3 regions of the Umezawaea sp. NPDC059074 genome follow, and region 1 is predicted to be linked to each of the others. Evidence: riboswitches for the same ligand, from Rfam matches in the RefSeq annotation. Region 1 holds a riboswitch; each other region holds the start of a gene.
The links. Region 1 has a riboswitch for thiamine pyrophosphate ahead of ACFWW9_RS37125 (thiamine ABC transporter substrate binding subunit). Riboswitches for the same ligand answer to the same signal wherever they lie in the genome.
Positions count from the first base shown of each region.

Region 1 (9,911 bases):
GGTGTCCGGCGTGTACTTCCTGGGCACGAAGCGGTTCGCGGCGGCGATCTGGTCGGTCGTGGCGTTCGCGCTGACGGTCGGGTTCGGGTTCCTGATCGCGCCGCAGCTGTCGAAGGAGTACTGGTTCCACCTGCTCGGCGACGCCACCCGCATCGGCCCGGTCGGGTCGTCGATCAACCAGTCGTTGCGCGGCGCGCTGTCGCGGACCGTCGGGTACGACGTGCAGAGCGGGCCGATCTGGCTGGCCGGGTGTGCCGTCGCCGTCGTGCTGATGCTGTGGGCGTTGCGGGAGGCGTTGCGGGCTCGGCAGACGTTGGCCGCGATCGTGGTGGTGCAGGTGTTCGGGCTGCTGGTGTCGCCGATCTCGTGGAGCCACCACTGGGTGTGGGCGATGCCCGCGCTGATGTGGCTGCTGTACGGGCCCGCGAACCGGCACCGGTTGGTCAACATCACCGCCGTGGTGTGGGTGGTGTCGATCGGGAGCTTCCTGATCTCGTTCCTGCTGATCTGGCAGGACTCGATCTGGATCATCTCCCGGCCGTGGTGGGAGTCGTTGCTGGGATGGGTCTACCCGGCTGCCGGGCTGCTCACGCTGGTGGCCGTGGCGGTCGGCCTGCGGGCCCTCGGGGACCCGCAGACCGAAGCCGTCAGCAGCCTGGAGTCAGAGCCGCAACCTGTTGACCAGCGGTGAGGTAGGCGCCCACGGCGAAGGCGGCGCTGTCGTCGGCGTTCGCCGGCCGGTGTGAGCCGCGGGGCTGGACGTAGCCGAGCCTGCCGGAGTCCTGGAGAGCGGACTTGGTCAGGGCGTCCCAGCCCTTCCGCACGATCGGCAGGTAGGCGGCCTTGTCGAGCACGCCCGCGTTGATGCCCGCCGCCAAGGCGTAGGTGATCAGGGCCGTGCTGCTCGTCTCCTTGCCGCCGAAGAGGAGTTCGGCGTTCCAGAAGCCGTCCGGGCGCTGGAGCCAGCGGAGGGTTTCCGCCGAGCGCTTCAACGTCCGCGCGTACTCGGCTCGCAGCGGACCGTCGGGCAGGGCCAGGACGGCCTTCGCCAAGCCGGAGGCGGCGAAGCCGTTGGCCTGGGCGTTGCCCAGCCACAGGCCGGTCAGGTCGCTGAACAGGCGGCGCTTGGCATCGCGGAACAACGTTCGGGACGCGTCCAGGAGCGCCTGGTTCGAGTCCATCACGCCGATCCGGGTGAACGACGGCAGCGAGAGGTTCAGGGCGTCCGGGGTGGTCCAGTACCTCGTGCCGCCCTTCGCGACGCTCTCGGCCTCGGCGGCCAGGTTCGCGCGCAACGGGTCGAGCACCCGGTTCTCCTGGTGGAAGTACCAGACGTCCAGGTAGGCCTCACCGGACGCCTGGGCGTCCGGGGCGAAGGGCTTCGCGGGATCGGCGGGCAGCAGCCACTGGTTCGCCTCGGTCCACGGCCACGTCTTGTGGTTGCTGATCCCGGTGGTGCGGACCTGGGCGAGGTTGCCCACGTGGAAGAGGGCGTTGGACCAGTTGTTCGCGGCCTGGTCGGTGTCGGTGGCCACCCAGTAGGTGGACGCCTTGATCATCAGGTCGGTGACCCCGCACCCGGCGGTGGGTGCGGGTTGGGCGGAAGCCGCGGGCGCCACGGCCAGCCCGCTCACGAGCAGGCCCACCACGGCGAGCGCGGTCCTCCGAAACGACATCAGCACTGGTGCCTCCTGGGGCGGAGGCGGCGGTGATCTCATCGAAGCGGGTCGCGGGTGATCACGCAAGGGACCGAAACGGACACCCTGAGCTGCGGGAACGTTCCGGTCCAACGCCGTGGACCCGGCGGGCGACCGGTCAGGCCAGTGCTTCGAGCACGCCGTCGATCTCGCTGGCCAGGCTGATGTCCAGTGCCGTGACCCCGCCCTTGGAGTGGGTGCTCACGCGAAACGTCAGCGTGCGCCAGCGGATGTCGATGTCGGGGTGGTGGTCGTTGTTCTCCGCGATCTCGGCCACCCGGTTCACCACCTGGATGGCTTCGGGGAAGCTCGTCAGCTCCACGATCCGCATCAGCGTGTTCTCCTGCGCGCTCCAACTCGGCAGGCTCCGCAGGGCTTCGGTCACCTGGTCGTCGGTCATCAGTTCGGCCATGGCCTGATGGTCCCACCGAGTCGCGTACGCTGCCGCTTACCACGGGAGTCCGGTGCTGCGCCGGGCTGAGAGGAAGGCGCGCGAGCCTTCGACCGTCCAACCTGATCCGGATCATGCCGGTGTAGGGAGAGACTGATGCTTCGCCACGTTCTTGTCGCCGTCGCCTGCTTGTCGCTGGTGGCGGGTTGTTCCGTCAGCGGGGGGTCCGCGCCCGCCGCTTCCGATCACACGGTCACGCTGGTGACGCACGACTCGTTCGTCGCCAAGCAGGAGACGCTGGACGCGTTCAAGGCCTCCTCCGGGATCACGATCAAGCAGGTCGCCAGCGGCGACGCCGGGGCGTTGACCAACAAGCTGGTGCTGACCAAGGCGAACCCGATCGGGGACGTCGCCTTCGGCGTCGACTCGACGTTCGCCTCGCGGGCGTTGAAGGAAGGGGTCTTCGCGGAGTACGCGAGCCCCGAGGCCTCCAAGGGAGCGCAGCGGTACCAGGTCGACGGCAGCAACAAGCTGCACGCCGTGGACGTCGGAGACGTGTGCCTGAACGTCGACATCGCCGGGCTGGCCGCGAAAGGCGTGCCGGAGCCCACGTCGTACGACGACCTGGTCGACCCGAAGTACAAGGACATGCTGGTGGTCGAGGACCCGGCCACGTCGTCGCCGGGGCTGGCCTTCCTGCTGGGGACGATCGGGAAGTACGGGCCCACCAGCTGGACCGAGTACTGGACGAAGCTCAAGGCCAACGGGGTCAAGGTCGTCAGCGGCTGGGAAGAGGCCTACAACCAGGACTTCTCCGGGTCCGCGGGCAAGGGGCCGAAGCCGATCGTGGTGTCCTACGCGTCGTCGCCGTCCGCCGAGATCGGTGAGGACGGCGCGCCGCGCACCAAGGCCGTGTTGGACACCTGCTACCGCCAGGTGGAGTACGCGGGGGTGCTGAACGGGGCCAAGAACCCCGAGGACGCCAAGAAGGTCGTGGACTTCCTGCTGTCCGAGCAGTTCCAGGCCGACGTGCCGGAGCAGATGTACGTGTACCCGTCTCGGGAAGGCGTGAAGCTGCCCGAGTCGTGGGAGAAGGCCGCGCCGCTGCCCAGCGCGTCGCAGACGTTGCCCGCCGAGCAGGTCAGCGCCAACCGCGAGCAGTGGGTGTCCCAGTGGCGCACGCTCGTAGTGGGCTGAGCTGGGCGTTCGCCGCGCTGGTCCCGCTGGTCTTCCTCGGGGTCTTCTTCGCCTGGCCGGTGCTCGCGATCGTGCACCTCGGGCTGCGTGACGGTGGTGTCGGGGAGGCGCTGACGGCCGCCTCGACGTGGGAGCTGGTCGGGTTCACGCTGGGGCAGGCCGCCGCGTCCACGGTGTTGGCGCTGGTCACGGGGTTGCCGGTGGCGTTCCTGCTGGCGCGCTGCAAGGTCGCGGGCTCGGGGTTCGTGCGGGCGGCGGTGATGGTGCCGTTCGTGCTGCCGACCGTGGTGGTGGGACTGGCCTTCCGGGCGTTGTGGCCGGACGGCGGGGTGCTGCCGATCGTGCTGGCCAACGCGTTCTTCAACGTCGCCGTGGTGGCGCGGACCGTGGGCGGGCTGTGGGCGCACACCGACCGGCGGGCCGAGGACGCCGCTCGGGCGCTGGGCGCGTCCCGGCCCCGTGCCTTCGTGTCCGTCGTCCTGCCGTCGTTGCTGCCCGCGATCGGGTCGGCGGCGTCGGTGGTGTTCCTGTTCTGCGCCACCAGTTTCGGGGTCGTGCTGGTGCTCGGCGGGGCGCGGTACCGGACGTTGGAGACCGAGATCTACCTGCGCACGGTCGAGCTGTTCGACCTGTCCGGGGCCGCGGCTTTGTCGCTGCTCCAGTTCGCCGCCGTGCTCGCGGTGCTGCTGCTCGGCGGGCTGGCGCGACGGCGGCGCGAGACGGCGTTGTCGTTGCGCGGGCAGGCGGACGTGGTGCGCAGGCCCACCGGTGGGGAGTGGGGGGTGGTCGCGGCGGCGTTCGCCGTGGTGCTCACGCTGCTGGTGCCCGTGGTGGGGCTGGTCGTGCGGTCGCTGTCCACAGTGGACGGCTGGAGCCTGGCGGGGTACCGGGCGCTGACCGGGACGGGGGAGCGGGGGACGTTGGCCGTCTCCGGGGTCGACGCGGCGATGAACTCGGTGCGCACGGCCACCGACGCGATGCTGCTGGCGTTGACGATCGGGGTGTTCTCGGCCGTCGTGCTGGTCGGGTTGCGGCGTGGGCGAACGCCCTGGGGGATCGGGGAAGCGCTCGACACGGCGTTGATGCTGCCGCTGGGCGTGTCCGCGGTGACGGTGGGGTTCGGGTACCTGATCACGATGGACGCGTTGCCCGGTGATCTCCGCACGTCGCCCGTGCTGGTGCCGTTGGCGCAGGCGCTGGTCGTGACGCCGCTGATCGTGCGGATCGTGCTGCCGGTGCTGCGCGCGGTCGACGAGCGGTTGCGGCAGGCCGCCGCGACGCTCGGCGCGAGCCCGTGGCGGGTGTGGCGCGAGGTGGACCTGCCGTTGGCCGGGCGGTCGCTGGTGGCGGCGGCCGGGTTCGGGTTCGTGGTGGCGCTGGGGGAGTTCGGGGCGACCAGCTTCCTGGCGCGGCCGGAGTCGCCGACGCTGCCGATCGTGATCGCGCGGCTGATGTCCCGGCCCGGCCAGCTCAACAGCCAGATGGCGTACGCCGCGTGCGCGCTGCTGATGGTGGTCACGGTCGCCGCGGTGCTGCTGATCGAGAAGCTGCGCGTGCCCAGCAGTGGGGAGTTCTGATGTCGCTGCGGATCGACGGGGTCGGCGTCCGGTACGGCGCCGTCGAAGCGGTGGCCGAGGTCGACCTGGAGGTCGCGGACGGCGAGGTGGTGGCGCTGCTCGGCCCGTCCGGCTGCGGCAAGTCGACGCTGCTGCGCGCGGTCGCGGGCCTGGAACGGCCGAGCGCGGGCGTCGTGGCGTGGGACGACGAGGACCTGGCCGGTGTCCCGGTGCACCGCAGGGGCTTCGGCCTGGTGTTCCAGGACGGGCAGCTGTTCCCGCACCGGGACGTGGCGGGCAACGTGGCGTTCGGGATGCGGATGCACGGCGTGGAGGCCGAGGCGCGGCACAAGCGCGTGGCCGAACTCCTCGAACTGGTCGGCCTCGGCGGCTACCAGAAGCGGCGGGTCACGGAGTTGTCCGGCGGCGAGCAGCAGCGCGTCGCGCTGGCGCGGGCGTTGGCCCCTCGACCCCGCTTGCTGCTGCTGGACGAGCCGCTGTCGGCGCTGGACCGGGCGTTGCGCGAGCAGTTGGCCGTCGACCTGGCGCGGTTGCTGCGCGAGGCCGGGGCAACGGCGCTGGTCGTGACGCACGACCACGACGAGGCGTTCACGCTCGCCGACCGGGTCGCGGTGATGCGGGCCGGGCGGATCCGGCAGGTCGGGCCGCCGACGGAGGTGTGGCGGTCGCCGGTCGACGTGGAGACTGCGAAGTTCCTGGGGTGCGGGAAGATCCTGCCCGCGGACCTGGCGCTGGAGCTGCTGGGGATCACCGTTCCGGGGCGCGTCGGACTGCGCTCCACGGCGTTGCGCGTCGACCCCGACGGGCCGCTGGAAGGCGTGGTGGAGGAACGGGTGCACCGCCGCGACCACGTGCGGCTGCTGGTGACCGTGCGGGACGAGGAGTTCGAAGCCGTCGCCCCGATCGCCGAGCCACCGGCGCTCGGCGATCGGGTGCGACTCGTCGTCGACCCGGACGGGCTAGCCGTCCTTGGTGACCAGGCGGATCGTGGCGAGTGACAGGCCGATCACCAGGTAGCACGCGGCCAACCCGGTGCTGTTCCACAGCTCCCCGGTCGGCATCGGGTCGCGCATCACGTCGGTCAGGCCGTTCCACGCCGAGGTGATCAGGTACGGCTGGAGCCAGTCCAGCGAGCTGAACGCGCCGAGCACGGCGAACACGATGAGCCCGGCCATGGTCGCGGCCATCACCACCAGCGGGTGCTCGGTGCACGCGGAGATCGCCAGCGCCACCGCGGCGACGGCCCACATCTGGAACGTCACCAGCAGGATCGTCAGCACGATCCGGCCCAGCGCCGCGCCGGTCGACAGCGTCGTGCCGGACACCGTGAGCATCCCGTCCATGCCGAACAGGGCCACACCGGTGATCACGCCGACGACGGCCATCAGCGTCACCGCGAACAGCGACATGACGGCGATCCCGAACGCCTTGATGCCCAGCAGCCGGATCCGGCCCACCGGCGCGACCAGCAGACCGCGCAGCGTGCCGTTGTTGGCCTCGCCCGCCAGGCCGTCGGCCGCCCAGATCGCGCCGACCAGCGGCAGCAGCAACGGCAGCGACAGGAACAGGGTGAAGATCGGCAGGACGAGCCCGTTGCCCGCGATGATCGCCGCGAGCCCCGGACCGGCCGGGCCCTGGGTGTTGTCGACGGCGAACCAGAGGCCGACACCGGCCAGGATCGGGACCACGCACAGCAGCCCCAACCCGATCACCGTGCGCGGGCGGCGCACGATCCAGCGCAGCTCCGAGCGCAGCTGCCGGGTCAACGGGGCGCGCGTGGCGACAGCCGTGGTCATCGTGCCCCCTCGTTGGTGTCCACAGCGGACAGGTGGTCGGACTCCTCGGCCTCGGTGAGCCGGGCGAACAGCTCCTCGAGGCCGGTGCGCTGGCGGACGGCCTCGTGGATCTCCACGCCCGCCTGCACGAGCGTCTGGAAGACGGCGGGCGCGGTCGTGCCGATCAGCTCGACCCGGACGCCCTCGGTGGACGGGCGGGCCGAGATCCGGGCCGCCCGCAGCGCGGTGAGCGCACTGTCCACATCGGACGTCGTCACCTGGAGCGCGGTGCTGTCGGAGTGCAGCAGCTCGGCCAGTTCCCCTTGCGCCACCACGGTTCCCCGGTGCAGCACGGCAACGTGCGTGCACGTGGCCTCGATCTCGCTGAGCAGGTGCGACGACACCAGCACCGTGCTGCCCGCCGCGTGCAGGTCGCCGATGACCTTCCGCACCTCGCGGGTGCCCGCCGGGTCGAGGCCGTTCGTCGGCTCGTCCAGCACGATCAGCTTGCGCGGCACCAGCAGCGCCGCCGCCAACCCGAGCCGCTGCTTCATGCCCAGCGAATAGCCCCGGTAGCGCCGGTGCGCGGCCTGCGCGAGCCCGACGCGTTCCACGGCGTCCTCCACGGCCTGCTTGACCGACCCGGTCGCCAGCAGCGGTTCGAACGCGGCGACGCGCCGCAGGTTCTCCCGGCCCGACAGGAACGGGTGGAAGCCCGGCCCCTCGACCAGCGCACCGACGTGCGGCAACGACGCGGCCGCCCCGTCGGGCAACGCCCGCCCGAGCAGCTCGACCGTCCCCTCGGTGGGCCGCACCAGCCCCAGCAGCATCCGGATCGTCGTCGTCTTGCCCGACCCGTTCGGCCCGAGCATCCCCAGCACCGCGCCCTCGGGCAGGTCCAGGTCCACCCGGTCCACCGCGACCGTGCTGCCGTACGTCTTGCGCAGTCCTCGCGTGCGCGCGGCGAGGACCGGGGTGGAGCCCGCCGAAGCGGACTCCACCCGTGCGCTGGTCGAAGTGGTCACTTCACCTGGCCGATCGCCTCGGTCAGCACCTGCTCCGGCACCGCGCCGAGCGCGATCCGGCCGTCGTCGGCGAGCAGGGCGTTGCCGATCTTGGTGCTGATCAGCGTTCCGCTGCCCCACGGGCCGCTGATCTGCTTGCCCAGCTGCTTCAGCAGGTCCTGCGGGTTGGCGCCGCTCGCGCCGGGGCCGCGGTGCTCCGGCTTGTCCTCGGCCGGGAGCTGCACGCCCGAGAGGGCCTCGGCCGGGGTCTTCGCGACGATCACGGTGTCCCAGCCGTCGCCGACGACCTGCGGCGACGCCTCGCCCAGAGCCTTCTCGGCGTCGGCCTTGTCCTGGTCGGACGGGGCCTCGAGCTTCTGCTCCTCGACCTTCGCGCTCGCCGACGGCGTGAACTGGAACAGCGCCGCGTCCTGCGCGCCGACCGTCAGCTCGGAGAAACCGACCTGGACGGCGGGCTCGTCGGTGCCGTTGGTCAGCAGCGACACGCGCAGCGGCATCCGCAGTTCCGAGTCGACCGCGACGCGCACCTCGCGCAGCACCGTCCGCTCGGTGGGCTTCGGCGTGAGCACCAGCTCGTAGGCCGGGCGGTTGGCCACGCGGGCCGTGCCGTCGACCGTCACGACGCTGGACTTCTCGATCTCGGACACGACGTCGCGCGCCAGCTGCACCGGCTCCAGCGGCTTGCCGTCCTGGCCGAGCCCGAGGCCGAGACCCATGTCCGGCTTCGCGGCCTCCGCGCCGTGCGGCGTCTTGGTCACGGTCTGCGTCTCCGAGTTCCACGACCAGAGCGTCGTGCCGTCGTCGACGATGGTCCGCTCGGAGCCGCCGGTCGGCAGCGACACGCGGGCCTTGCCCTGGCCGTCCGTCCACATCCGGACCTGGCTGGCGCCGTCGGACAGCTGCGGCAGACCGGCGATGGCCGGGATGCCCAGGCTGTTGTTCACGTCGACCGTGCCGCCGAACGCGGCGGGCTTGGCCGTGAGCACCGACTCGACGAGCGACTGCGCGTCGACCTGAGGCAGCACAGGTGCGGGCCCAGCGCCGGCGGGCATCGCCAGCACCCCCAGACCGGCTACCCCGGCGACCACCCCGGCCGCCGCGATGGCCACGGTCACCCTTCTCCTGTTCATGTCCCCTCCTCCACCTGCCGGTCAGCCGTGTGCCGTCCGACACCACAGACAGTGCCCAACCCGTGCTGAGACCGCGCTGAGAGCCTGAGAGACCGCTGAGATCCCCAGCCGATTGTCCCCCTCAGGCGGCATGCTTGCGGGTGTGAGACCACGGGTGCTGGTTGTCGACGACGAGATCGGTGTTCGGCGAGCGCTGGAGCGGGGCCTGTCCGCGGAGGGCATGGAGGTCGTGACGGCCGCCGACGGCCCGAACGCGCTGCGCGTCGCGTTGACCGGCGCGTTCGACGTCGTGCTGCTCGACATCATGCTGCCCGGCCTGTCCGGTTACCGCGTGCTCCAGCGGATGCGCGCCGAGGGCGTGCGCACGCCGGTGCTGATGGTGTCGGCGAAGGACGGCGAGATCGACCAGGCGGACGGCCTCGACCTCGGCGCGGACGGCTACCTGGTGAAGCCGTTCTCGTTCGTGGTGCTGGTGGCGCAGGTGCGGGCGCTGCTGCGGCGCAACTCCGGCGGCAACTCCCGGCGCAGGCTCAAGCTGGGCGAACTGGTCGTGGACCGGGCGCTGCGCGAGGTCACGTGGGCGGGGGAGCCGGTCGCGCTGAGCCCCCGCGAGTACGCCGTGCTGGACGTGCTGGCCAGCCGCGCCGGGTCCGTCGTCACGAAGGACGAGCTGCTGCGCACCGTGTGGGGCGACGAGCAGGCCGCGACCCGCAACGCCGTCGAGGTGTACGTCGGTTACCTGCGGCGCAAGCTCGACGCCATGGGCGCGGGCGAGGTCGTGCGCACGGTCCGCGGCCACGGCTACCTCGCCTCCACCGCCGACCTCGACGCGGCGCTCGGCGCGACCGTGCAGCGGGCGGCCCGTAGGTGAACCCGCGGCGGTGGTGGTTCCGGCGCACGCTGCGCTTCCGGATCACCGTGGTGGCCACCGGCGTGGCGTGGCTGTGCCTGATGGCGTTCACCAGCCTCGCCCCGAGCCTGATCGGCCGCGTGCAGATCAGCGCCGTCGACTCCGAGCTGACCAAGGCCGTGGCGCTCGGCTCCGGCCCGTCCGTGCGGATCCTGGACACCGCCGGAGCCCCGCTGGACGGCCTGCCCGCGCCGGACCTGACGCCCGCC
Region 1 covers NZ_JBHYHC010000128.1:11,831-21,741, forward strand. Annotated here, with positions in the region: gene ACFWW9_RS37110 (mannosyltransferase) at 1-691, shown strand, start outside; gene ACFWW9_RS37115 (glycoside hydrolase family 88 protein) at 648-1,676, opposite strand; gene ACFWW9_RS37120 (4a-hydroxytetrahydrobiopterin dehydratase) at 1,816-2,109, opposite strand; TPP riboswitch at 2,141-2,254, shown strand; gene ACFWW9_RS37125 (thiamine ABC transporter substrate binding subunit) at 2,245-3,285, shown strand; gene ACFWW9_RS37130 (ABC transporter permease) at 3,261-4,862, shown strand; gene ACFWW9_RS37135 (ABC transporter ATP-binding protein) at 4,862-5,860, shown strand; gene ACFWW9_RS37140 (ABC transporter permease) at 5,822-6,658, opposite strand; gene ACFWW9_RS37145 (ABC transporter ATP-binding protein) at 6,655-7,662, opposite strand; gene ACFWW9_RS37150 (outer membrane lipoprotein carrier protein LolA) at 7,659-8,792, opposite strand; gene ACFWW9_RS37155 (response regulator transcription factor) at 8,923-9,663, shown strand; gene ACFWW9_RS37160 (sensor histidine kinase) at 9,660-9,911, shown strand, end outside.

Region 2 (9,911 bases), on a different contig from region 1:
GTGGCGCTGTCAGGCCTGCTCCAGCCTCCACAGCGGTGAGACCGGGCCCACGCCCGCGCCCAGCGGGTACGACGCGGCCACCGAGCGGACCACGAAGTCCTTGCCGAACCGCACGGCCGTGGGCACGTCCTCGCCGCGCGCCAGCCGTGAGCTGATCGACGACGCGAGCGTGTCACCGCTGCCGTGCGTGTGCTTGGTGTCGTAGCGGGGACCGGGCAGCTCCAGGAAGTCCTCGCCGTCGAACAGCAGGTCGAGGCACTCCGGGTCGGACCACATGTGCCCGCCCTTGACCAGCACCCACTCCGGCCCCAGGTCGAACAGGGCCTTCGCGGCGTCCCGCTGCCGCGGCCGGTCCCGCACGTCGATGCCGGTGAGCAGCCGCACCTCGTCGAGGTTCGGCGTCACCAGCGTGGCGCGCGGGAACAGCAGCGTCCGCACGGCCTCCAACGCCTGGTCGGTCAGCAGCTGGTCGCCGTGCATCGACGCGGCCACCGGGTCCACGACGAACGGCGTCGTGCCCGACCGTCCGATGTGGACCTGGTCGCAGGCCTCGGCGACCGCCTCGATGATCGCGGCGCTCGCCAGCATCCCGGTCTTGGCCGCGTTCACGCCGATGTCGGTGGCCACGGCCACGATCTGCGCCGCCACCACCTCCGGCGGGATCTCGGTGAACCCCGAGACGCCCAGCGAGTTCTGCACGGTGATCGCCGTCACCGCGGTCATCCCGTGCACACCGCAGGCGAACAGCGTGCGCAGGTCGGCTTGCAGGCCCGCACCACCGCCGGAGTCGGACCCGGCGATGGTGAGGACCCGTGGAGGAGTCTCGTTCACGTCAGGAAGTCTCCACGACCGGCAGGTAGACCTTGTTCCCGTGGTCGCCGAACTCGGCGGACTTCTCCTCCATGCCCGCCTCGATGGCCTCCACAGTGGACAGACCGTGCTCCTCGGCGTACCGGCGCACGTCCTGGGTGATCTTCATCGAGCAGAACTTCGGCCCGCACATCGAGCAGAAGTGCGCCGTCTTCGCCGGGGCCGCGGGCAGCGTCTCGTCGTGGAACGAGCGGGCCGTGTCCGGGTCCAGCGACAGGTTGAACTGGTCCTCCCAGCGGAACTCGAACCGCGCCTTGGACAGGGCGTCGTCCCAGTCCTGCACGCCGGGGTGGCCCTTGGCCAGGTCGGCCGAGTGCGCCGCGATCTTGTAGGTGATCACGCCGGTCTTCACGTCGTCCCGGTTCGGCAGGCCCAGGTGCTCCTTCGGCGTGACGTAGCAGAGCATCGCCGTGCCCAGCCAGCCGATCTGCGCCGCGCCGATGGCGGAGGTGATGTGGTCGTAGGCGGGCGCGATGTCCGTGGCCAGCGGTCCGAGGGTGTAGAACGGCGCCTCGCCGCACCACTCCTCCTCCAGCCGCACGTTCTCCGCGATCTTGTGCATCGGCACGTGGCCGGGGCCCTCGATCATCACCTGCACGTCGTGGGCGCGGGCGACGTGCGTGAGCTCGCCCAGCGTGCGGAGCTCGGCGAACTGGGCCTCGTCGTTGGCGTCGGCGATGGAACCGGGCCGCAGGCCGTCACCCAGGGAGAACGTGATGTCGTAGGCGCGCAGGATCTCGCACAGCTCCTCGAAGTGCGTGTAGAGGAAGCTCTCCTTGTGGTGGGCGAGGCACCACGCGGCCATGATCGACCCGCCGCGCGACACGATGCCCGTCACGCGCTTGGCCGTCATCGGCACGTACCGCAGCAGCACGCCCGCGTGGACCGTCATGTAGTCGACGCCCTGCTCGGCCTGCTCGATCACCGTGTCCCGGTACAGCTCCCACGTGAGCTTCGCCGGATCGCTGTCGACCTTCTCCAACGCCTGGTAGATGGGCACGGTGCCCACCGGCACCGGCGAGTTGCGCATGATCCACTCGCGGGTCTCGTGGATCCGCTTGCCGGTCGACAGGTCCATGATCGTGTCGCCGCCCCAGCGGGTGGCCCACACCATCTTGTCGACCTCGTCCTCGATCGACGAGGACACGGCGGAGTTGCCGATGTTCGCGTTGATCTTCACGAGGAACTTCTTGCCGATGATCATCGGCTCGGCCTCGGGGTGGTTCCGGTTGAGCGGGATGACCGCCCGCCCGACGGCCACCTCGGACCGGACGAACTCGGGATCCATGTTCTCGCGGACCGCGATGAACCTCATCTCCGGCGTGACGATCCCGGCCTTCGCGTACGCGAGCTGGGTCACGGCGCCGTTCACCGGCTCGCGCGCGGAGATCCAGTCCGCCCTGAGCCTCGGAAGTCCACTGTGGACGTCGATGGTCGCGTTGGAGTCGGTATACGGACCAGAAGTGTCGTACAGGTCGACGTGCTCGCCGTTGGTCAGTTCCACCCTGCGGAACGGGACCCGCACACCCTCACCCGCGTCGCGGTAGACCTTGCGGGAGCCCGAGATCGGGCCGGTGGTGACTGACGGTCGGACAGAGCGGTCGTCAAGTGCCGTCACGACATTTCCTCCCTACGCCGGCATTACCCGGTCAGGTTCGAGCGGTCGGCGGCACCGTGCCCTTCGGCACAACCACCCTCTCAGCCCGCTTTCGGCGCGAGCTCCCGCGTGTTTTGAGTTGTCCTCCTGACCATAGCCAGGCTCCGGCACGGCCGGCTAGCCGCCGCCCGGTGCGGTCGCCTACAACTGATCCGCATCGGCCGGCGCGAAAGCGCCACTTTCGGCGTACCTTTCTCCGCGTGGCTGATCACCAGCCGTTCCCACCCGGCGCGCGGCGTGGTGAACGACCCGCGGCCGTTTCGGCGTGCCCTTCGTGCGGCGACCTCGCGGGTCGCGGCTACCCCGAGTGCCGGTTCTGCGTGGAGCTGGTCGACCAGGTCTGGCTGCCGGACTGGCACGCGCTGCTGGCCGCCGAGCAGCTCAGCGAAGGCGGGTCGGGCGAGCGCGAGCTGGCCGAGCTGGTGCTGGAGGACGAGGTCGGCCGGTACTCGTGGACGTGCACCGACTGGGCGATGACGTTGGTCACCTGCTCGCAGTGCGGGGTCGAGTCCGCGACGGGCGCGCTGGACTGCCTGCGCTGCGCGATGGCCGAAGCCGCCCGCTGGTCGTGGCACCACTCCGGGGCCGGGGACGTCATCACGCCCGCCGAGCACGCGCTGCGCGTGGCCAGGGCCGTGCTGCGGGCCCCGCACCGGAGCCGGGACGTGGTGGCGTCCACGTGGCGGCTGCTGATCCCGTTCCTGCTGGTGGGGGAGGTGGCGACGGTCGGACAGGTGCAACGGCTGCGCGCCCACGTGCTGGCCGGGCACTACTCGGACCTGGCCGCGTGCGCGACCCACGTGCAGCTGGTCGGGCTGCCGGAGATCTACTGGCGGCGCGACGAGTCCGCGCGAGGCGACCACCAGGTGCGCCTGGACCACCCGCGGGCGCCGCGGGCCGGAGTCGTCGAGGTGCAGGTCCCTACCGAGGCGTGAGGACCAGCTTCAGCCCCAGCGCGACCAGCACTCCGCCCGAGACGCCTTCCAGGGTCTTGCGGACCTTGGAGCGCGCGAGCCAGCCGCGGATCCGGTGCAGCACGCCGACCACGACGAGGTACCAGAGCGTGTCGACCACGACCCAGACGACGGCGAACAGCAGCAGGAGCCCCTTGCCCGCTTCCCCGGCCGGAACGAACTGGGGGAGGAACGAGATGGCGAACACGCCGAGCTTCGGATTCGCCAGGTTGACGACCAGCCCGGACCGGAACGCCTTCGAGGGTGGGGCCGGTTCGACCGCCGAGCTGTCCTTGCGCGCCGACAGCAGCGCCTTCACGCCGAGGTAGACCAGGAAGAGGGCCCCGGTGACCCGCAGGACGTGGAACGCGACCTCGGACGCGGTGAGCAACACCGACAGCCCCAGTGCCGCGGCCACCGCCCAACACGCGACCCCGACCTCCATGCCCGCGACCGTGGCCAACGCCGTGCGCCGCCCGCGAACCGACTGCCGCAGCACCAGCGCCGTGCCGGGGCCGGGGGACAGGGCGATCAGGAACGACGCCGCGACGAGGGCGGCCAGGTTGTCCAGCATGGACTCAATGGTGAGGGGGTGCGGCAAGCCGTTTTTCGAGCCGGACTTGAGCGAGTGGGGGTTGGATTGCGTTCGACTCCTGATTTAAGTGCTCATTCGGTGAGCACTTTGCCGGGCAGGATCGGAGTCGGAACCAACGAGAGGACGGCTCGAATGCTGCGGGAACAGGACCAGGTGGAGACGCTCGACGGCGCGGAGATCATCGTCTTCACGACCTTCGACGAGTGGGTGACCTGGCTCGACTCCCACCACGAGCTGAAGGCCGGCGTGTGGTGCAAGATCGCCAAGAAGGGCTCGGGCAAAACGTCGATCACGATCACCCAGGCCTTGGACGGTGCCCTCTGCTACGGCTGGATCGACAGCATCCGGCGCTCCCTCGACAAGGAGTACTACCTCCAGCGCTACTCGGCCCGACGCCCCAAGGGCGCGTGGTCCAAGGTCAACGTGGACAAGGCAGAAGCCCTCATCGCCTCCGGCCGAATGCGAGACCCGGGCTTCGCCGCGATCGCCGCGGCAAAGGCAGACGGCCGCTGGGACGCCGCCTACCTGTCCCAACGAATCGCCACAGTCCCAGACGACCTGGCAGCAGAACTAGCCGCAAACCCCACGGCCAAAACCGCCTTCGAGTCCTTGGACCGCACCCACCAGTACGCCCTCCTACTACGCCTGATGAAAGCCAAAACCCCCACCACCCGAGCAACCCAACTAACCCAAATCCTCACAACCCTCACCACCGCCACCCCCTAACACCAGCCACCCCTCAGGACACCCCCACCCCGTCGAGACGCCCCCGTCCCGACGAACGGCCCACACCGAGACGCAACGGTCCCGTCGATACGCCCCCGTATCGACGCAACCACCCCGTCCCGACGAGCCACTCCCAAGACGCAACCGTCCCGTCGATACGCACTCGTATCGACGGGACCGCCTCGACGCACCCAACCCCGACTCGCCACACCCCGATCACGCCCAACCCGGCCAAACGGAACCTGAACCAACCAAGCTGACCCCTCAACCCGCCACGACCCGACCTGACACGGACGATCCGGCCCAGCCGATCCGGCCCAGCCGATCCGGCTGCCGACCTGCCGACCTGCCGACCTGCCGACCTGCCTGCCTGCCTGCCTGCCTGCCCGGCCGCTCCGGCTCGCCTGACTTGGCGCGGCTGGCCAGGCCTGGCCGATCTGCTTGGCCGATCCGATCCGATCTGCTTGGTGTGGCTTGGGCTGCCCCGCCCGGCTTGGCCCGCCCGGCTTGGCCTGGCCTGCCTGGTCGGTCCGGCTGATCTTGCTCGGCCGACTTAGACCGGTCGACTCAATCGGATGCGGCCAGTCTGGTTCGAACAGTTCGGCTGACTTGGCCGACCTGGGCTTGTCCCCGCCGGTCCGCCCCGCCGTGCTCTGGGTCGCCGCGCCCACTTGAGCCGTAGTGATCGACCGACTGGTCCGGTTCGATCGACGCGGTGGCTGGCTGTTCGGTGTGGCTCGCCTGGCTGGCCCGGTGTGCGTGACTAGTTCGGCTTGGCCGGCGTGGCTCGCCTGATGGTGTGTGGCCGACCAGTCGTGACCGGTCTGGCGCGATCGGCTCGAGGTGACTGCCGCCGTGAGGCTGATCGGCCGCTGGCGACGCGCCCCGGCGTGACCAACTTGCCGTACCTGGTCTGGGTCCGTCCGGCATGGCTGGCATGGCGTGGCTGGCCCCGCTGTGATCGGTCGTCTGGATCCAGCGGTGGTCGCGTGGCAGCCAGGTCCCACCGTGGAGCGCGACCGGTCGGTTCCGTCTCGTCGGTACGGGATCGTCTCGACGAGACGGGGGCGTCTCGGCCCGGAGTTTGGTTGGTGGGGTTAGGGGGTGCGGTAGTGGAGAAGGACCACGCCGTTGGTGAAGGTTTTGGTTTGCACCAGGTCCAAGGTTGTCAGGGTGGTGGAGTCCAGGAATGCGGGATTGCCGTTGCCCACCAGGACCGGGTGGATGTAGATCGTGTACTCGTCGATCAGGTTCAAGGCCTGGAACGTGGCTGTCAGATTGGGGCCGCCCACGACCATGTCGCCGCCCGGCTGGTGTTTGAGGGCGCGGAGTTCGTCCGCGTCCACCTCGTGGCGGATCGTGGTGTTCCAGGCGGTGCTGGTGGTCGTCCCCCTGGTGAAGACGATCTTGGGGACGTCGCGCCAGATCGAGGCGAACTCCGCCTCTTCCGGTGTGCTGGCCGGGTTCTGGTCCGCTGTCGGCCAGTAGTCGGCCATCAGGTCGTGGGTGACCCGGCCGGTGAGGAAGGCGCTGTACTCGCGGAACCGGGTGTTCATGTGGGCGTGCAGCTCACCGTCCACCTGGTGCCAGTCGAGTTCCCCGTTCGGGCCTTCGAAGTAGCCGTCCAGCGACACCGCCAGCGAGTAGACGATCTTCCTCATCGCGCGCGCCTAGTCCTCGTCGTCGTCCGCGAACGGGTCCTCGGAGTTGGCCGGGTCCCACGACAGGCCGGGGACGCCCCACTCGTTGTAGCGGAGCATGCGCTTCGCCTCGCGCTTGTACCGGCCCACCAACCTGTCCAGGTACAGGTAGCCGTCGAGGTGGTCCGTCTCGTGCTGGAGGCACCTGGCGAAGAAGCCCGTGCCCTCCACCTCGATCGGGTTGCCGTCGCCGTCCTGGCCGGTCACCTTCGCCCAGTCCGCGCGCCCCGTCGGGTACGACTCGCCGGGGGCGGAGAGGCAGCCTTCGAAGTCGTCGTCCGGGCCCGGCATGCCCTCCGGCAGCTTCGAGGTCTCCAGCACCGGGTTGACCACGATGCCGCAGTGGCGGACACCTTCGTCGTCCGGGCAGTCGTAGACGAACAGGCGCAGGTCGACGCCGATCTGGTTGGCCGCGAGGCCCACGCCGTGCGCCGCCGCCATCGTCTCGAACATGTCGTCGATCAACGTGCGCAGCTCGTCGTCGAAGGCCTCTACCGGCTTCGTCGGGTTGTGCAGTACCGGGTCACCGGCGATCCGGATGTGGTGAACAGCCATGACGTGAGCTTATCGGCGTGTCAGTTCGGACGCGCCGACCGTTGAAGCGACCGCGATCACGATCACGTGATGTAATTGGCCATTGGAAATCACACGGGTCGGCCCGATGGCCTCAACCGTGAGGCGAGGAGCCGGATGGACGCCGCAGGGGCAGGGGAGCCGGATGACGGCTTGACCGCTCGGGAGCGCGGAATCCTGGCTTTCGAACGCCAGTGGTGGAAGTACGCGGGCGCCAAGGAACAGGCTGTCAAAGAGTTGTTCGACATGTCCGCGACCCGGTACTACCAGCTGCTCAACGGCCTGATCGACAAGGAGGAGGCCCTCGCGGCCGACCCGATGCTCGTGAAACGTCTTCGCAAACTTCGCACGGTCCGGCTGCGCGCACGTTCTGCGCGCCGCTTCGGTTTCGAGCCGAATGGTGTCGAGCACCGATGAGTTCTCCTGAATCCCCCAGTTCCTCCCACCCGGCTCGGGCCGCGGGTTTCGCGCTGCTCGGCGTCGCGCTGGTCGCGTTGGTGATCGGCGTCTTCACGCTGTTCGGCGGTGGCGACGGCGACCAGACCGCGACGGGCACGTCGTCGAGCCAGCCGCCCGCGGGCAGCGCGTCGGAGTCCGCTCCCGCGTCCCCGCCCGCGTCCTCGGGTGAGCAGCCGCCCGCGACGACGTCGGCCGCCCCGACCACGACCTCGGCCCCGGCCGCCACGACGACGACGCAGGCCCCTCCGGCGGGCACGACCGGCGCGGCGACACCACCGCCCGGTGGTCAGCCGACCGCCGCGAAGCCGCCGGTGCGCGTCTACAACAACAGCACCATCGCCGGTCTCGCCGCGAAGGCGACGGAGGACGTGAAGCGGTCCGGTTGGGACGTCGCCGAGACCGGCAACTACTCCCAGGGCCAGATCCCGACGACGACCGTCTACTACCGGCCCGGCACCGAAGAGGAAGAGTCGGCGAAGTCCCTCGCCGCCGTCATGCAGGCCAGGGTCGAGGCCCGCTTCGACGGCATCGAGGCCGCGCACCCCGGCATCATCGTGATCGTCACGAACGACTACAAGGGCACGCAGAACGTCAAGTAGCGCCTACTGCTTGCGGGACTCGGCGTACGCGGCCAACGAGGCCAGCTGCGCCGGGTCCAGCGAGGGCCGGACGGCCTTGCGCGCGCTCGCCAGGTGCGCGGCCGTCACGACGACCGCTTCCAGCGACTCGCGCATCGCCGTCAGCGCGGCTTCGCGGATCAGCGCCGCGCAGTCCGCCGCCGAGTAGCCGTCCAACGACTCCGCCAGCTCGTCCAGGTCCACGTCCTCGGCCAGCGGCGTGTTGCGCGAGGTCGCGCGCAGGATCGCGCCGCGCGCCTCGGCGTCCGGCGGCGGCACGTAGACCAGGCGCTCCAACCGTCCCGGCCGCAGCAGCGCCGGGTCGACCAGTTCGGGCCGGTTCGTCGCTCCCAGCACGATGACGTCCCGCAACGGCTCCACGCCGTCCAGTTCGGTCAGCAGCGCGGCCACCACGCGGTCCGCCACGCCGGAGTCCGACGACTGGCCGCGGCGCGGCGCCAGCGCGTCCACCTCGTCCAGGAACACCATGGCGGGCGCGGCTTCCGCGGCGCGGCGGAACAGTTCGCGCACGGCCCGTTCGGACTCGCCGACGAACTTGTCCATCAGCTCCGCGCCCTTGACCGACAGCACGTTGAGCTGCCCGCTGCCCGCGAGCGCGCGGATCAGGAACGTCTTGCCGCAGCCGGGAGGCCCGTAGAGCAGCAGGCCGCGCGGCGGGGCGACGCCGAGGCGGGCGAAGGAATCGGGGTACTGCAACGGCCACAGCGCGGCCTCGGTCAGCGCCTGCTTGACCTCGGTCATGTCGCCGACGTCGTCCAGCGTCAGCCCGCCGGTCTGCAACGTGTCCGAAGTGGACATCGAGACCGGGCGGACGGTGTCCAGCGCGCCGAGCAGGTCCTGTTGCGCCACGCGGGGTTCGTCGTGGTCGCGCTGCCGCAGCGCCGAGCGCACGGCGGCGTCGCGGCGCAGCGCCACGAGGTCCGCGACGACGAAACCCGGTGTGCGGTCGGCGATCGCGCCGAGGTCCACGTCGGACTCCATCGGCACGTCCCGCATCAGCATCCGCAGCAGCTCGGTGCGGCAGCGGCCGTCCGGCAGCGCCAACGTCAGCTCGCGGTCCACCAGCTCCGGCACGCGCAGCCGCGGGTCGACCGACTCGGGGTGCGCGGTCGTGACGACCAGCGCCAACCCCTTGGTGCGCACGGCGGAGCGCAGCACGTCCAGCACGACGGTCGCGACCGGCGGCGGGGACGACGCGGGCAGCAGCGCGTCCACGTCGGTCAGCAGCAGCACGGCCGGGCGGTCCTTCGCGGACGCGGCGGTCACGGCGTCGGCGAGCCGCTGCGCGGTCGCGTTCGACTCCAGCACCGCGATGCTCGGCGCGGCCAGCTCCACGACGTCCGCGTCCACGCTCTGCGCCACGGACCGCACGAGGGTCGCCTTCCCGACGCCCTCGGGGCCGCTGACCAGCGCGGCCAGCCGCGGTGACGCCCCGAGCTTCGCCAGCAGGTCCGGCCGCAGGAACGTCAGGTCCAGCCACTCGGTGAGCCGCTTCGCGGCGTCGCGTTGGCCGACCAGGTCGGTGACCGGCGGCACGAACGCGACCTCGGCGGGCGGCACGTACGTCGACGTCACGGCGCGCCCGGTCACGGCGACCTGCACCACCGCCCCGTCGGCGACCGGCGCGGCGTCACCGGTCCGCGGTCCGTCGCGCCAGCCGACCACGCTCGACGGCTGCACGGCGACCGGGCCCGCCGGGTCGGTCGCGGTGATCGTCAGCAGCTCGTTGGTCCACGTCAT
Region 2 covers NZ_JBHYHC010000005.1:136,653-146,563, reverse strand. Annotated here, with positions in the region: gene ACFWW9_RS04250 (TetR/AcrR family transcriptional regulator) at 1-39, shown strand, start outside; gene thiD (bifunctional hydroxymethylpyrimidine kinase/phosphomethylpyrimidine kinase) at 10-831, opposite strand; gene thiC (phosphomethylpyrimidine synthase ThiC) at 833-2,488, opposite strand; TPP riboswitch at 2,480-2,606, opposite strand; gene ACFWW9_RS04235 (hypothetical protein) at 2,728-3,462, shown strand; gene ACFWW9_RS04230 (LysE family translocator) at 3,449-4,054, opposite strand; gene ACFWW9_RS04225 (YdeI family protein) at 4,208-4,801, shown strand; gene ACFWW9_RS04220 (dihydrofolate reductase family protein) at 5,899-6,462, opposite strand; gene ACFWW9_RS04215 (peptide deformylase) at 6,472-7,056, opposite strand; gene ACFWW9_RS04210 (DUF3263 domain-containing protein) at 7,192-7,491, shown strand; gene ACFWW9_RS04205 (LytR C-terminal domain-containing protein) at 7,488-8,132, shown strand; gene ACFWW9_RS04200 (AAA family ATPase) at 8,136-9,911, opposite strand, start outside.
Region 2: it holds a riboswitch for thiamine pyrophosphate, as region 1 does, so the genes downstream of both, thiC (phosphomethylpyrimidine synthase ThiC) here and ACFWW9_RS37125 (thiamine ABC transporter substrate binding subunit) in region 1, are expected to answer to the same signal.

Region 3 (9,911 bases), on a different contig from region 1:
GCGACGACAAGCGAAAGGCGGCCGCCCTCTAGCGGTTCTCCTCCGCCACGATCTCCTCCAACGCCCCGAGCGCCGCGATCAGCGCCGACTGGTGCTCGGGCGAGAGCATCTCCATCCGCCGCCGCAGCTCCGTCATCCGGGCCGAGCGGACGCCGGACACCATCTCCTCGCCCTCGGGCGTGGGGGTGGCCAGCCAGGCGCGGCCGTCCTGCGGGTCGGGCTCGCGCCGCACGTACCCGGACTCCACGAGCGCCGCGACGATCCGCGACAGCGTGGGCGGGGCAACGCCCTCCTTCTGCGCCAGGTCCCCCAGCCGCATCGGTCCGCAGCGGGCCAGCGTCGCCAGCGCGGACACCGCGCCGGGGCCGAGGCCGGGCGAGCCGGTGCGGCGCAGCAGCCTGGACAACCTGCCGATGGTGAGGAAGAGGCGCGCGGTGGCGTCTTCGACCTCATCGGCCTTCGGGGCCGTCACGGCATGTCCTCCTCGGGGCGGCGCGGCGGGAAGCGTTCAGCATCCATCATGCCGCGTCGCCCGACCAACCCCGACGGGTGATCACCCCTCCACGGCCGGGCTGGACGCCTGCGCCCAGAACCGCTGGGGGATCCGGCCCGCCACCCTGGCCAACCTGCCGCCTTCCACGCCCGCGCGCATCGCCGCGGCCATCCGCTCCGGGTCGCGGGCCCGCGTCACGGCCGTGGCCAAGAGCACAGCGGAGCACCCCAGCTCCATCGCCAGCGCCGCGTCCGACGCGGTGCCGACGCCCGCGTCCAGGACCACCGGCACGGTCGCGCGGGACACGATCAGCTCGATGTTGTGCGGGTTGCGGATGCCCAGCCCGGTCCCGATCGGCGAGCCGAGCGGCATCACGGTGGCGCAGCCGACGTCCTCCAGCCGCTGGGCGAGCACCGGGTCGTCGTTGGTGTAGGGCAGGACCACGAAACCGTCGTCCACCAACGTCTCCGCGGCGGCCAGCAGCTCGAACGGGTCGGGCAGCAGCGTCTTCTCGTCCGCCACCACCTCCAGCTTCACCCAGTTCGTCTCCAGCGCCTCGCGCGCCAGCCGCGCGGTCAGCACGGCCTCGGCCGCGCCCCGGCAGCCCGCGGTGTTGGGCAGCACCTCGATCCCCAAGCGCCGCAACAGCTCCAGCACGCCGGTTCCGCCGCCGACGTCCATCCGGCGCATCGCCACGGTGGTCAGCTCGGTGCCCGAGGCGACCAGCGCGCGTTCGAGCACGGACAGGTTCGCCGCGCCCCCGGTCCCCATGACGAGCCGCGAGCCGAACTCCCGGCCCGCGATGACCAGCGGATCGTCCACGTTCACCCTCCCTGGACCGCGGTGAGCACTTCGACCGTGCCGCCGTCGGGCACGACCGTGGACGGCCACTGCGCCCTCGGCACGACCTCGCCGTCGACCGCCACGGCCACCCCGCGAGCGGGGGCGCCGAGCAGGTCCAGCACCGCCGCCACGGTCGTGTCGTCCGGCAGGTCGCGCAGTTCGCCGTTGACCCGTGCCTTCACCGGGTTCCTCCTTCGCGCAGCAGGGTCAGCACCACGTCCGCCGTGATCGGCGCGAGCAGCAGTCCGTTGCGGTGGTGGCCGGTCGCGGCCAGCACACCGGGTTCCAGCCACCTGATCACCGGCAGGTTGTCCGGGCTGCCCGCGCGGAACCCGGCGGCGGCCTCGACCAGCTCGTACTCGGCGATGCCCGGCAGCACGACCTCCGCGTCGCGCAGCAGGTCCCGCACGCCGCCGACGGTGACGGCCGCGTCGAACCCGCTGTCGTACTGGGTCGCGCCCACCACGAGCCCGCCGTCCCTGGGCACCAGGTAGACCGGGCGGCCCTCCACGTGCGCGCGGATCGTCCTGGTCGGCGGCGGCAGCGCTCCGCGGCGACCCGCCAGCCGCAGGATCTCGCCCTTGACCGGCCGGATCACCGGCGCCAGCGCGGGGTGCAGCTCGCCGCTCCACGCGCCCGCGGCGATCACCACGACGTCCGCGTCCACAGTGGACACCGTCGCCCGCCGCGGTTCGACGACCACACCTTCGGCGGCGCACGCCTTGCGCAGCGCGGACAACAGCTTCCGGTTGTCCAGGGCGAGGTCTCCGGGCACGGACAGGCCGCCGCGCACCCGCGGCCCCAGACCGGGTTCGAGCGCGCGCAGCTCGCGACCGGTCAGCCGGTCGGCCTCGCGACCGAGGCCGCGCAGGTGGTCGGCGAGCACGTCCAGCACGCCCACGTCGGCGGAATCCAGTGCCACGGCGAGGGTTCCCTCCGCGCGCAGGCCCACGTCGCCCAGTTCTCGGGCGAACGACGGCCACCGCGCCAGCGACCGGGAGCCCAGGTCCAGCAGCTCCTCCTCGCCGGGCCACGACTCGGTGACCGGGGCGAGCATCCCGCCCGCGACCCACGAGCCGCCGGTGCGGCACTCGTCGTCGAAAACCGTGACGGCACAACCACTGGCGGCGACCCGCCAGGCGATGGACAGGCCGATGACACCGCCGCCCAACACGGACACCCGTGGAACCAAGGCACTCACGCTCCCTGCGCCGGCATGACCCGGATCAGGTTCGACGGTCGGAGCGAACCACGCTCCCTCTCAGCCCGGTGGATTCCGGGCTCCCGTGCGGAACCACCTTCACCGTAGCGCACGGATCGGTGGCGCGGTTACCGTCCTGACCCGTGCCAGGACTCGACGGAACCCGGATCAGGCGGCGGCTCGCCGCGGCGAAGCTCTACCTCTGCACGGACGCGCGCGCCGACCGCGGCGACCTCGCCGACTTCGTCGACGCGGCTCTCGCGGGCGGCGTCGACATCGTCCAGCTGCGCGACAAGGGGCTGGAGGCCAGGCAGGAGATCGCCGCGCTGGAGGTGCTGGCCGAGGCGTGCGAGCGGCACGGAGCCCTGCTGTCGGTCAACGACCGCGCGGACGTGGCGGCGGCGGTCGACGCGGACGTGCTGCACCTCGGGCAGGACGACCTGCCGGTCCCCGTGGCGCGGAGGCTGCTCGGCGACGACGTGGTGATCGGCCGGTCGACGCACGACGTCGAGCAGATGACGGCGGCCGCGGCCGAGCCCGGCGTCGACTACTTCTGCACCGGCCCGTGCTGGCCGACGCCGACCAAGCCGGGCCGCCCGGCCCCCGGCCTCGACCTCGTGCGCGCCACGACGGCGGAGCGGCCGTGGTTCGCGATCGGCGGGATCGACCTCGGGAACCTGCACGAGGTGCTGGACGCGGGCGCGACCCGGATCGTGGTCGTCCGGGCGATCACCGCCGCCGAGGACCCCAAGGCGGCCGCGCGGGCGCTGCGGGCCCTGCTCTGACGAAGCGGAACGCCCCCGTACCGGAGCAGGGTGCCGGTACGGGGGCGTTCGCGGGGTGGCGTCGAGCGGGCAGGGAGGCTGCTCGCCGCCGGACGTGCCCGGTCAGCCCCTGGTGAGGGTCAGACCGTAGGCCGACAGGATCTCGCCGACCGGCTGGAAGTAGGTCGTGCCGCCGGAGGTGCAGTTGCCCGAACCACCCGAGGTCACGCCCTGGGCCTGGCTGAAGTTGGTGCCCGCGACCCACGAGCCGCCCGAGTCACCGGGCTCCGCGCAGGCGTTGGTCCTGGTCAGGCCGGACACCGAGCCCTGCGAGTAGTTCACGGTCGCGTTCTTCTGCTGGACCGTGCCGCAGCGCCAGCCCGTGGTGGAGCCGGACCGGCAGATCGCCGCGCCGACGGCCGCCGAGGTGGAGCCCGTGACGGTGACGTTGGAGCCGTTGTAGCGGTTCACCCACGGACGGGAGGTCCAGCTGCTGTTCGTCGCCACCCAGGAGTAGTCGTTTCCGGGGAACGACGAGCCCCGGAACGTGCCCTGGGAGACCCGGTTGAAGCCGGTGGTGGTGCTGCCCACGCTGCCGCAGTGGCCCGCCGACACGAAGCCGCCGGTGACCGCGAAGCCGATCGAGCAGCGGCTGCCGCCGATGTAGTACGCGTCGCCGCCGCGGGTGTCGTAGAGCGTCGTCGGCGTGTCCGTGGTCTCCGCGACGGTGACCGCGGGGCTGATGCCGCGGGCCGTGGCCAGGAAGGCCTCGGCCGCCGCGTCCCGCTTGTCGCGGTTGACCTCGACGACGACCGTGTTGGAGGCCTCGTCGACGCGCCAGCTCGTGACCGAGGCGGGCGCCTTCAGGGAGTCCAGCGCCGCCTGGGTGCCCGCGAGCTGCTGCTGCGAGAACCGGACGACCCGGACGTCGGCGCCCAGCGAGCGGGCGGTGTCGGACTTGGTGGCGTCCGTGGTCCCGACGGTGAGCTTGCCCGAGACCGAGTCGATCCAGGCGCCCGCGAACTTGTCGCCGAGGGCGTCCTTCACCTTGGTCTCGATGGTGCCCGAGTTGGCGTCGTTGGCCAGTCGGGTGCGTGCTTGGTCGGCGTTCAGGCCGAGGTCCCGCTGGACCGCTTGGAGCAACTCCGGGGAGTAGCTCTCCGTGTCGGCGGGACTTGCCACGTTCACCGCAGCGGGACCGGCGATCGCCGGTACGCTGAGAGCAATCGCCGCGCCGGCCGCCAGCAGGGCAACTCCGGTGAGGCGGGCCGCACTCGTGCGGATCATTAGACGTCTCCCTCATCTTCGGGTGCAGGGAACCCGTGAGCTGGTTGCAGGGACCGGCTCTCGGGGGCTCTAGGGGGACGGGTGGTGGGGCGGCGGCAGGGGTCGCCCCACCCTCCTCCTACTTCTTCCGTCCCGTCCTCGGTGCCATGCCCGTTCGGATGAGGGTCGCGAAATGACCTCGGAAAGCCTCGGAGTGACGCGTCGTCGTGGGGTTTCCACGGTTCGCACAGCCCTCCTCCCGGTTGTCTACTCACCGGTATTCACCCGATCGAGCGACGTTATAGGCCTGTGACCTGTGACGGTTGAGGCCATCTGAGGGCGAAGTGTGTCACAGCTCACGACCGTTCGACTCCGGTGTGTAGCTATTGACTGTTAACTCTTACTCGGAGTAATGAAACGATCACCGGATCGGGTTTGTTGCCAGTTGGTCGATTCGGCGGTTTACCCCGGCGTTCCCACGCTCGACGGCGGTGCCGGAGTGGACTGCACGGGGGGCGCCTCGCTCGTCTGCAGAGCGGTCGACGACGGGGTCGTCGAGGGCTGCGAGGACGTGCTCGGCGCGCTCGACCCGGTCGTCGTCGAGGGCGCTCCGGAGGTCGTGCTCGGCGGCGGGGTCGTGGCGCTCGGGGCGTCCGGAGTGGACGCCCCGCTCGGCGGCGGGGCCTCGGGCTTGCGGTCGGTCGGCTTGCCCACGACCGCGCCGAGGCTCGTGCCCTCGGTGCCGCCGGAGAGCGGTGCGCCGCGCACCCACTCGACACCCGTCACGGCCAGCATCCCGAGCACGAACACCAGCAGCGCCCCGGCCGCGATCCTCGGCCAGCGCCGGGTTTCCGGTGTTTTGTCCTCGGTGTCCACTTCGGTCACGGGGACCGTGTGGACCTTGTCCTCTTCGATCTCCTCGACGACCTCGGCATCGGTCCGGCCGGCTGCCGGTTTTACCACCCACGCCTTGCTGCCGACCCGCCGCACCGAGGCGCGGGTCCGTTCGATGGAGCTCTGGTACAGCGCGCTGCCGATGGTGCTCACGACACTGGCGACAGCGGCGCCGGCGACAGTGCCGGCGACGTTCAACTTCGATCCCAGGAAGGCCGCGGTCACCGCGGCCAACGCTCCCGCGGCGATCTGCGCGGGCTTGAGGTCCAGTCCGGTCTTCTTCTCGTTCTCCTCGCTCATGATCCTCAACTGCTAGCCGGTTTCCTGCTCGTCCGAGAGGTGGACGGGTCGACCGCCGTGTCGGTTGGTCGGAGGTGAGGACCACCACGCATCATCTCCTGGTGCGCCTGGTCACGATTTCCGACATCCGGGCGGCGGCCGACCTCGTGGCCCCCGCCGTGCTGCGAACCCCGCTCCTGCCGTGTCCGTGGGCCGACCCCGACCGACCGCTGTGGCTCAAACCCGAGAACCTCCAGTCCGTGGGCGCGTTCAAGATCCGCGGCGCCTACCACGCGCTGGCCCGGCTGCCCGAGGACGTCCGAGCGCTGGGGGTGGTCGCCTACTCCAGCGGCAACCACGCCCAGGCCGTCGCCCACGCGGCCGCGCTGTTCGGCGTGCCCGCGGCGATCGTCGTGCCGGACAACACGCCGCAGATGAAGATCGACGCCACCCTCGCGCTCGGCGCGGAGGTCCACGTGGTGCCGATGCCGGAACGGGAGTCCCGCGCCCGGTACCTCGCCCACCAGCGGGGGGCCACGCTGATCCCGCCGTTCGACCACGTGGACGTGATCGCCGGGCAGGGCACCGTCGGGCTGGAGATCGCCGAGGACCTGCCCTCGGTGGAGACCGTCCTGGTGCCGGTCAGCGGTGGCGGGCTGATCTCCGGGGTGGCCGTGGCGATCAAGTCCCTGTGCCCGGACGCCCGCGTCATCGGCGTCGAGCCCGCGCTGGCCGCCGACGCCGCCGACAGCCTCCGCGCGGGCCGCCGGTCGGCCTCGTGGCCGCCCGCGCTGCGGGCCAGGACGATCGCCGACGGGCTGCGGGCCGAACCGTCCGAGCTGACGTTCAGCCACATGCGGGAACTGGTCGACGGGGTCGTGACGGTGTCCGAGGACGAGATCCGCGCGGCCGTGGCGTGGCTGGCCCGGCGGTCGCGGCTGATCGCCGAGCCCAGCGGCGCGGTCGTCGTCGCGGCCTACCTCAACCGGCGGGACGAGCTGCCGCTGGGCAGGACCGTGGCGGTGGTGTCCGGCGGGAACCTGGACCCGGAGCTGCTGGCGGAACTCCTGGCGGTCTAGGTCCGACCCGCCCGCACGTGCGTGGGCGGGCCCTCGACGCCGCACGAGTGGCAGTCGCCGGGGCCGGGCGTCTCGGCGTCGGGCTGGGGCGGGGTGTCGCGGAGGGTGTCGTTGTCCGTGCCCAGCGCCAGCAGCCCGCCGACGGCGGCCGCGCCCGCGCACACGAGCAGGGCCTTCTGCCAGCTCGCCGTCATCGCGGTGGGATCGGTGTACGCGGTGCCGGTGAGCCCGGACAGCGCGGGCAGGGCCGCCACGGCGACGAGGCTGCCGGTCCGGGCTACGGCGTTGTTCACGCCCGAGGCGACGCCCGCGAAGCGGTCGGGGGCGGCGGCGAGCACGGTGGCCGTGACGGGGGCGACGACCGTGGCCAGGCCGAGGCCGAAGACGACGATGCCGGGGAGGACGCCGGTGAGGTAGGTGGCTCCGGGTTCGGCGTTGCGCAGCAGGAGCATGCCGGTCGCGACCAGGAGCGGTCCGACCACCAGTTGGGTGCGGGGGCCGACGCGCTGGGCCAGGCGGCCGGACCGCGCGGACAGCACCAGCATGATGATCGTGATCGGCAGACCGGCCAGTCCCGCGGCCGTCGGCGAGTAGTGCAGCGACACCTGGAGCTGGAGGATCATCAGCACCAGCACGCCGCCCAGCGCCGCGTACATCAGGAACGTCAGGGCGTTGGCCAGGACGAACGTGCGGTTGGCGAACAGCTGCGGCGGGACGAGCGGGGTGTGGCCGCGGACCTGGAGCAGGCCGAAGGCGATCAAGCCGACGATCCCGACGACGGCCGCTCCGAGGACCAGCGGGTCGCCGACGCCGCGTGCGGGGGCCTCGACCAGCGCGCCGGTGAGGCCCGCGAGACCGAGCGCGCCGACCACGGAGCCGAGGATGTTCGGGTGGCCGGTCAGGGTCTCGTCGCGGGACTCCGGGACGAACCTGCGGGCCATCCACACGCACACGACGGCGATCGGCACGTTGATGAGGAACGCCAGCCGCCAGCTCCCGGCCTGCACCAGCAGGCCGCCCGCGAGCGGGCCGACGGCCGACGCGATGCCCCCGAGGCCCGACCACGCGCCGATCGCCCGCGACCGGTCCTTGCGGGCGAACGTGGACTGGAGGATCGCCAGCGAGCCCGGCGTCAGCAGCGCGCCGCCCACACCTTGGAGGATGCGGGCCGCGACCAGCAGTTCCGTGGTGGGCGCCAGGCCGCACAGCAGCGAGGCCGCGCCGAACCAGAGGACGCCGAAGGTGAACATGCGCCTGCGGCCGTAGCGGTCGCCGAGCGACCCGGCCACGAGGATCAGCGCCGCGAGGGACAGCAGGTAGCCGTCGAGGATCCACTGGAGGCCCGCGACGGACGCGTGCAGCTCCTCGCCGATCTTCGGCAGCGCGACGTTGACGATCGTGCTGTCCAGCATCGCCATGCCCGAGCCGACGATGGTGGTCGCGAGCACGGCCTTGGCCCTGGGAGTGCCCCAGACGATCACTTCGGTGGTCACCACGGCGCCATTGTGACCCCGTCCGGTGGCGCGGGCTCCGTCGAGCCGGTGCCGGGAAGGTCACGACAACGCCACGAGCCATTCGAAATCCCTATGGGACTCAGGCCCGAATTTCACCCTATGGGACGCTTGGCCGGGCCCGCGGCCGGTTCATCCGCCGCCGGGACCGCAGCCCAGAGGTGTTACGGCCGGGTGTCCACGACGGGCCCAAACCGGTGAACAAGGCCACTGCGACACCGAGGTCCCCTGATCGGGAACGCCCCCGAATTACCGCCCGCGGAGGGGGTCCGGCAGTTTCGGGCTCCATCGCCAAACCGGATAGGCGAACTAGTGTCACGTTGTCCGAAAGTGGACTTCCGGATCGATCTGACCTGCGCCGACGTGGTTATGACCAGTGCGCCGAATGGCCGTTCACGAGTGCGGAAAAGCCGCTCCGCGACGAGCGCGGAGCGGCTTGTCGACAATCAGCCCGCCGGGCGGTTGAGAGTGGCCACGAACTTGTACCGGTCCCCCCGGTACACGCTTCGCACCCACTCCACGGGGTTGCCCTCGGTGTCGAACGAGTGCCTCGACAGCAGCAGCATCGGCAGGCCGATGTCCGCGCCCAGGAGTTCGGCCTCCTCGGGGCTGGCGAGAGCGGTCTCGATCGTCTCCTCGGCGTGGCCCATCTCGACGCCGAACCGCTCCCGGAGCACCTGGTAGAGCGAGGTGCCGGGGGCGAGGTAGCGGCGCAGGCCGCGGAACCGGCCCAGCGCGAGGTGGGTCGTCTCGATGGCCATGGGCTCGTCGTCGGCGAGCCGCAACCGGTGCAGCCTGAGCACCTTCGCGCCCGCCCGCACGCCGAGGAACCTGGCCAGTTCCGCTTCGGCGGGCAACTCGGACGCCTCGATCAGCCGTGACGACGGCTTGCGGCCCTGAGCTCGCATGTCCTCTGTGTACGAAGACAGCTGAAGGCGCTGCGCGACCTTCGGCTCGGCCGCGAAGGTTCCCTTGCCCTGCACCCTGAGCAGCCGTCCTTCGACGGTCAGCTCGGCGAGCGCCTGGCGGACCGTGGTCCTCGACACGTCGAAGTCCGCGGCCAGCGACCGTTCGGTCGGGATGGGGGATCCGGGCGGCAGCGCGCGCAACAGGTCCAGCAGGTGCCGCTTGAGTCCCCAGTACTTCGGCTCGCGTTGCGCACGAGACCTGGCGTCCACGCCTGCTCCAGGCGTCGTCTCCAGCATGGCCTTCCTCCTCGTACAGCATCGCGGCTCCACCCACAGGATGCCTTGTCCGCGCCGGATCGTGCGTTCGAACCCCCGACAAGCCATAGGAAATTCGTCGGATGACTTTGCAACGTCTCGGCAACGTGCTTGACAGGGGCTGTGGCGCGGCACACTCTAGGCCGCATTGGTCTACACCACTTGGCTGGTCCCGGTCGATGTTCGACCGGGCTTCTGAAAGGGCGCAAACGTGAAGGGCTGGAGAGGACTTGCCGTTGGTGCCGCCGCACTGGCGGTAACCGTGGCCGGATGTGGCACGAGCCCGTCGGGTACGACGGCCGCTGAGTCGAGCGGCCCGAAGACCCTGACGGTCTGGCTGATGGACGGCTCCGCGCCG
Region 3 covers NZ_JBHYHC010000005.1:148,094-158,004, forward strand. Annotated here, with positions in the region: gene ACFWW9_RS04260 (VanZ family protein) at 1-32, shown strand, start outside; gene ACFWW9_RS04265 (MarR family winged helix-turn-helix transcriptional regulator) at 29-472, opposite strand; gene ACFWW9_RS04270 (thiazole synthase) at 554-1,315, opposite strand; gene thiS (sulfur carrier protein ThiS) at 1,318-1,518, opposite strand; gene thiO (glycine oxidase ThiO) at 1,515-2,516, opposite strand; TPP riboswitch at 2,523-2,634, opposite strand; gene thiE (thiamine phosphate synthase) at 2,681-3,322, shown strand; gene ACFWW9_RS04290 (S1 family peptidase) at 3,425-4,588, opposite strand; gene ACFWW9_RS04295 (hypothetical protein) at 5,030-5,761, opposite strand; gene ACFWW9_RS04300 (threonine/serine dehydratase) at 5,863-6,819, shown strand; gene ACFWW9_RS04305 (MFS transporter) at 6,816-8,315, opposite strand; gene ACFWW9_RS04310 (GntR family transcriptional regulator) at 8,777-9,535, opposite strand; gene ACFWW9_RS04315 (sugar ABC transporter substrate-binding protein) at 9,765-9,911, shown strand, end outside.
Region 3: it holds a riboswitch for thiamine pyrophosphate, as region 1 does, so the genes downstream of both, thiO (glycine oxidase ThiO) here and ACFWW9_RS37125 (thiamine ABC transporter substrate binding subunit) in region 1, are expected to answer to the same signal.